DNA from 2 places in the Priestia sp. ST2 genome. Region 1 is predicted to be linked to the other one. Evidence: riboswitches for the same ligand, from Rfam matches in the RefSeq annotation. Region 1 holds a riboswitch; the other holds the start of a gene.
The links. Region 1 has a riboswitch for FMN ahead of AC0KUU_RS02690 (ECF transporter S component). Riboswitches for the same ligand answer to the same signal wherever they lie in the genome.

Region 1 (3,429 bases):
AACAGGTTCTCGCATGCATTGAGATAAAATAGCTCCTATTTGTTTAGTAAGGCTCGTAAACGGCTGAATTTTTTCAAAAACTTCTTTAGAAAGCGTCGGTAAATTAATGGATGAGCTTACAGGATTACCTTCTAGAAAACGCAAAACGTCATGTGCCACGTCTTCAGCAACGTTAAGCTGGGCTTCTTTTGTAGAAGCTCCTAAATGGGGGGTTGTAATAACTTGATCAAAATGTAACAAAGGGTTATCAATCGGCGGCTCAACTTCAAATACGTCAATAGCTGCACCTTGAACATGGCCAATTTCTAAATAATGAACTAAGGCTTTTTCATCAATGATCCCGCCGCGTGCGCAGTTTAATAAAAACACGCCCTTCTTTGTTTTGGCTAACGTGTCATGATTGAGCAATCCCTTTGTTTCTTTGGTAAGCGGAGTGTGCACCGTAATAACATCCGCTGCTGCTAGTAATTCATCCAGGGATAATAGTTCTACGCCTAGCTTTTCAGCTCGGGAAGAGGTTAAAAAAGGATCGTAAACGTGCACGCTCATATTGAAGGCTTTTGCGCGTTTGGCAAGCTCTGAGCCAATTCGTCCAAATCCGATAATGCCCAGGTGTTTGCGGTTAAGCTCTGTTCCAACAAATGCTGAGCGGTTCCATTCGCGCGCTTTGACTGAAGCATTTCCTTGGGGAATATGCCGAAACAAGCTAGCCATCATAGCAAATGTATGTTCCGCCGTTGAAATGGTATTTCCGTTCGGCGCGTTAATAACGACAACCCCTCGTTTGGTTGAGGCTTCAATATCAATATTATCGACACCTACTCCAGCGCGAGCAACAATTTTTAAATTCGGCATTTTTGCCAGCAAATCCTCTGTAACCGTCGTAGCACTCCGTACTAAAAGCGCATCGTACGTATGCAAATCATTCTCAACTTCTTCAACTTTTTTTCGCGTAAGATTCACATGAGGAGCTTCAAGTAGTGGAGCAAGACCTTCATTGCTAATTGAATCAGCTACTAATACATTATACATGACGTGAACATCTCCCTTGGATTTTACTATCATCAAATATTTGATAATTTACCATGTTAAAAAAATTCTGTCAATTATATTTTTCAAACTTTACGATTAGTTATCAAATACACAATTATAAACGTAAAATTGAAACTATAAATATGTCATAATGCTGTTGGTTATGCACTTATTTCCTTATTTTACATATAAAACAGTAATGAAGTTCATAAAATACATCAATTTAATAGGAATTAAAAAACTTCTTTATTTACTTTTAATTCGAGATAACATATAATAAATTCATAATTAAATATTGGTCTATCTTCGGGGCAGGGTGAAATTCCCGACCGGCGGTAAAAAACAAATTGTTTTGAGCCCGCGAGCTTATATGTAATACATACGAGCAGATTTGGTGAAATTCCAAAGCCGACAGTACAGTCTGGATGGGAGAAGGTGGAGGTTCAGCGTTCAAAACTTAATGTGATGAACGTTTATTAAATATGCCTGCCATGTCTCCTCTCAACGAATCATTTGTTGGGAGGTTTTTGCGTGGGGATATAAAGTTGAACCTTTCTTCTTTGAAGAGTGGATCACAAAGAAGGAGAGAGGCAAGATGCAACAAAGTAAGAAAACTCAAAAGCTGGTCATACTAGGAATGTTAAGTAGTATTGCATATATTTTAATGATGATTAATTTCCCAATTCCTGGATTACCTCCGTTTTTAACAATTGATTTTAGCGAAATTCCTGCACTCGTAGCAGCACTTGTATTTGGACCGATGGCTGCTGTTATAGTAGAAGGAATAAAAAATTTATTGAATTATTTAATTCAAGGAAGTGCTACAGGGGTTCCAGTTGGTCAAGTGGCTAACTTTGTGGCTGGTCTACTGTTCATTCTTCCTGTATCATACATGTTCAACCGATTTAAAACGGCTAAAGGCGTAACGATAGGTTTGGTTACGGGTACGGTGGTAATGACGGTACTCATGGCTGTCTTAAATTATTATGTCTTCTTACCAGCGTATACAATCTTCTTGCAATCGCCAGAAATGTCTAGTGAACAAGCACGTCAATATATCGTTGCAGGTATTTTGCCGTTTAACTTAATAAAAGGAGCAGCAACAGGGGTTATCTTTGTCTTATTGTTTTCAAAAATGAAGCAATGGATCACGCGTCGCATTGCTGTTTAATTCAATCGCTCTCCCGGGGAGAGCGATTTTTATATATAAAAAAACCTGCAGCATGTACACTACAGGTTTGCTCAATACTTATTCGAATTTATTAGCATCGCCTTCGAATTTTTCATCCGCTACGCGAATTGAATCCGTAGGGCAGCCTTCCATTGCATCCATCATATCATCTTCTAGATCTTCTGGAATTTCTACTACACCTTGGTTATCATCTAGTGTTACGAATGCAATACCTTCATCATCATAATCATAAATGTCTGGTGCTGCTGCTCCGCAAGCGCCGCATGCGATGCAAGTATCTTTATCAACAATTGTATATTTTGGCATAACAAGACCTCCTGTAAAGTGTTCGAAAATTTCTCATTATATAATCTCTTCGCGAATCAAGAGTGAAATTTCTCCTTATTCATTGTAAAATGATTTATAAAACTTTTCAATAGAAAAGTCACTGAGAATGCTTATCAAATCAAGGTTTATTCACTTACCCAAACGTTTTAATACATAAAGGAAAGAGCTAAAAAGCCTTTATCTCACATGCTATTGGTCACTTTTGGTACAATGAATGAGAAAGGAAGTTGACACCTTTGAATTATATTCAAGTTAGCATTTTATTTTGTATAAAACAGTTAAAAGGTGAGCGAACCGCCTATGGTATTTATCATTTATTAACAGGTAAAAAGTCAGCTCAAACGATTCAAGACGGAAAAATTTTTGGAATTTCGTTTCTTTTTCAGTCATTTGTTTACTTAGATAAACGGTCTTTTGAAACCTGCGTTGCATATTTAAAAGAACAGCAGTATATTGAAGAAACTGAAAATCAAAAGTATGTGATGACAGATAAGGGACAAGCACGCCTTGAAGATGAACTGACGGCTCGACCCTTTCATCCAGCTTTAGACGGATGGAAATTCGCAAGCAGTACTCAATTATTTTTAGCAAGAATCACTTTGTTCATTCAGACCTTATCAAACCTACAGTATTTTCAAAAAGGGTTTTTACCCATTTCCAAAAATGCTGAGGTCATTCAATGGGTCAAAACGTATATTATGTCTCAAAAGCAAACGCGTCAAGAGTTAGCCGCCGAGCTATTCGAAGAGCTCCGAACGTGCTTGAAAGGCTGCACGGAACGGGACGCGTCTCTTTTTGTTTTGCAGCTGACTGGATACCAAAGAGTAGGCTTTACAAAAAATCAGTTAGCATATCAATATGAACTCGATGAGCATTAT
Region 2 (3,429 bases), on a different contig from region 1:
CCGCGTCCTTCTTCTTCAATTTGCATAAGAGCTGCGTGAAGCTGAGGACCGCAGTCGCAGCGTTCAGAACCAAACACATCTCCAGTCAAACACTCAGAGTGAACACGAACAAGAACGGGGCTATTATGATCAATATCACCTTTGATAAGAGCCACATGTTCTTTATTATCAAGTTTATTTGTATATCCTACAGCTTTAAACTCACCAAATGCCGTAGGTAAGCTCACTTCTACTTCACGGCTAATAAGCTGGTCATGTTTGCGGCGGTAGGCAATCAAATCTTTTATTGTAATCATTTTTAAATCAAATTGCTCTGCAATTTTTGTTAAATCCGGTACACGTGCCATTGTTCCATCTTCATTCATAATTTCACAAATAACACCCGCAGGCTTTCCTCCTGCTAATACTGCTAAATCAACAGCAGCCTCTGTATGACCTGCACGCTGCAGAACGCCCCCGTCTTTTGCAATCAATGGGAAAATATGTCCTGGGCGTTGAAAATCACTTGCTACCGTCGCTTCATTTACAAGAGCCATAACGGTAGCAGAACGTTCATATGCACTGATACCTGTTGTACTTGAAATATGATCAATACTTACTGTAAATGCTGTGCCATGTACATCCGTATTGTTCGCTACCATCGGGTGAAGATTCAATTTATGCGCAATTTCTTCATTAACAGGTGTACAAATTAATCCTCTTCCATGAGTAGCCATAAAGTTAATAACCTCAGGCGTCGTTTTTTCGGCTAATGCAATAAAATCTCCTTCGTTTTCTCGATCTTCATCATCGCATACAATAACCACTTTTCCCTTTTTTAACTCTTCAATGGCTTCTTCTACTTTATGAAACATCTCTTTCACCTCACTGTTAATTTGTAAAACCATGCTGCTGCAATAAATCCTTCATGTTACCTGAACGATTCGAGGCGCCAGGAGTTGACTTATTTGTCATCATCTGATGCATATATTTAGCTAACATATCGCATTCAATATTCACCTTGTCTCCTCGCTGTTTGTCTCCAACGACTGTGTGAAGCACCGTATGAGGAATAAGAGAAATAGTAAATGATTGGTTGCTGACATCAAAAATAGTAAGACTTGTTCCGTCTACGGAAACAGATCCTTTTAACATCATAAATTCACGAAGTTCAGGATCGACTTGAATTTCATAATAAAAAGCATTTCCTTTACGTGTTTTGCTTACAATAGTTCCAATTCCATCAACGTGTCCGCTAACGAAATGCCCTCCAAACCGGCCATTTGCAGCCATCGCCCGCTCTAAGTTAACACGTGATCCAACGGTTAGAAGCTGAAGGGTACTTGCTTTAATCGTCTCCGGCATGACGTCGACCGTAAATTCATTTTGAGAGTAAGCCGTTACGGTTAAACAAACGCCGTTAACTGAAATACTGTCTCCTAAGTTCACATCTTCTAACACGGTCTTCGCATCAATCGTAAGAACAATTGCTTCTGTAGCCTTTTGAATACGTTTTATTTTTCCAATTTCTTCAATAATACCTGTGAACATTTTCTTCACCTGCTTTGGCGCTATTCCAACTTCTTATACCGTTTTGAAATAGCAGCTGCTTTTTTTTCATATTTATCTTTCCCCCAACCACTGAAAATAAAAAAGCCCCTTGAACAAATGTCCAAGGGGTCGGCTGAGCTGAATCAGTTTTATCTATGCAAAATTCCGCTAATTGTATACGAAATAAACAGTTATATTTTGTGTACAAAAACAAGGGTAGCTTTAAAAAAGGCAAGCGTGCCCCTTATTAATTCAACACAAAAAAAACAACTGTGCTTCCTGATCCTTCTCCCATCCAGACTTTTACTGTCGGCTCTAGATTTTAACTAGATCCACCGCTAACATACATCGTATGAAAACGGGTCACGGGCTTAAAAGCATACGCTTTATCACCGCCGGTTGGGACTTACACCCGACCCCGAAGGATAATATATTCGACTGCTATAGTCTTATTTGTTTTACATTATAGCAAAGTAAAATCGACTTGTCACATCATTTAACTTCGTTTTTTCACATCTATTTTTTAAAATCCAGCTTTTAGCTTATTTTTTCTTTTTTAATACATAGCATCCATACAAAAGCTAGTCCAATATAGCCAAATATCGGATACAAAAACTCAAGAAGCTGGGCATATCCGAATTGCCCAATAATAAAGCAAGCCAAGATAATAAACGCAAAAGCTTGTTTGTCATTGAGGGGAAGAAATGACTGAAGCTGCTTAGCGATGCCAAATACATTTCCAATCAATGTAGTAAAAATCTCGCCCAACACAACTACCGTAAATAAAACATTCACCCACGCTGAGATATTTTTAACAACGGCACTCATCGGAATATCAAGTTGAAATGAATAAGGCAAATTGGAAAGGGCAAGATGAGTAGAAACAAGCATAAACGTAAGTACACAACCTCCTATTAAGGCCCCTTTTGTAATCACGCTCCTATCTTTCACCGAGCTTCCTAATGGGACCAAAACGGCCTGAGCCAAAGCTAGATTCAGGGAAATATATAAAAAGGGACTAACCGCCCACTTCCACTGCGTGACGAGCGTTAAATCCGGCTTCGTTTGAATCAGTGAGAAATAGCTGATATTCGGCATAAATATGATAAAAGCAAATGAAAGCATCATCGGCACAACAAGAGAATTAACCATTAAAATACCGTTAATTCCTTTTGCGATAAATATATAAGTTAAAACAATTGTAAAAATCATCCCAACAGGAGGCCACAGCCCAAACTGTTCTTTTCCTATTGCTCCCGTACTCGCTAGCATGACTGAAGTTACTCCAAATAAAATGACAATCATTACACCGTTTACCACTTTTCCAAGCACATCACCAAATAAATATGTATTAAGCTGCTGATAAGAAGAAGCCCCAATTGCGTGCGAAAGCAGCATCATTTTTGAACCTAGCCAAATAAAAAACAAGCCGCTGACCAAAATTCCGACCATTCCAAGTTCCCCGTACTGTGTAAAAAATTGAACGATTTCCTTGCCTGTTGCAAAACCGGCTCCTACAACGGTGCCTACATACGTAGCAGCAACCTGCAGCGTGAGTTTCCACCTTTTCATGCCCATCACCCTTCTATCCTTCATAGTTCACTATATGTAGAAACGATAAAAAAAAGACGAGCCTTTTCACGTGTAAATCTACGCACATCCCAGTGCTTGTGCCTTTTGGTTTATTTTTTTCATTTTCTTTTTGTATTTCTCACAAAAAACTCTTTAACCCCTAACATAACAGTCATTTTCAAACAAAATATACGGATATTTTCCCTTTAGCTTTTAAATTTTCCTCAATATTTGCTGGAAATTCACAATTTACTGTTGTATAATTTCTAAAAATCAGATAAATTATTAAATAAGTATTCTTTCTATTTAAAAAAATATGTTTCAATT

Region 2: it holds a riboswitch for FMN, as region 1 does, so the genes downstream of both, ribE (riboflavin synthase) here and AC0KUU_RS02690 (ECF transporter S component) in region 1, are expected to answer to the same signal.

What each region holds. Positions count from the first base shown of each region.
Region 1 is NZ_JBVVNT010000001.1:521,085-524,513, forward strand. Features, by position in the region: gene serA (phosphoglycerate dehydrogenase) at 1-1,032, opposite strand, end outside; FMN riboswitch at 1,331-1,473, shown strand; gene AC0KUU_RS02690 (ECF transporter S component) at 1,628-2,203, shown strand; gene AC0KUU_RS02695 (ferredoxin) at 2,282-2,530, opposite strand; gene AC0KUU_RS02700 (YpbB family protein) at 2,788-3,429, shown strand, end outside.
Region 2 is NZ_JBVVNT010000003.1:257,539-260,967, forward strand. Features, by position in the region: gene AC0KUU_RS13810 (bifunctional 3,4-dihydroxy-2-butanone-4-phosphate synthase/GTP cyclohydrolase II) at 1-854, opposite strand, end outside; gene ribE (riboflavin synthase) at 871-1,530, opposite strand; FMN riboswitch at 1,810-1,960, opposite strand; gene AC0KUU_RS13820 (YkvI family membrane protein) at 2,068-3,102, opposite strand.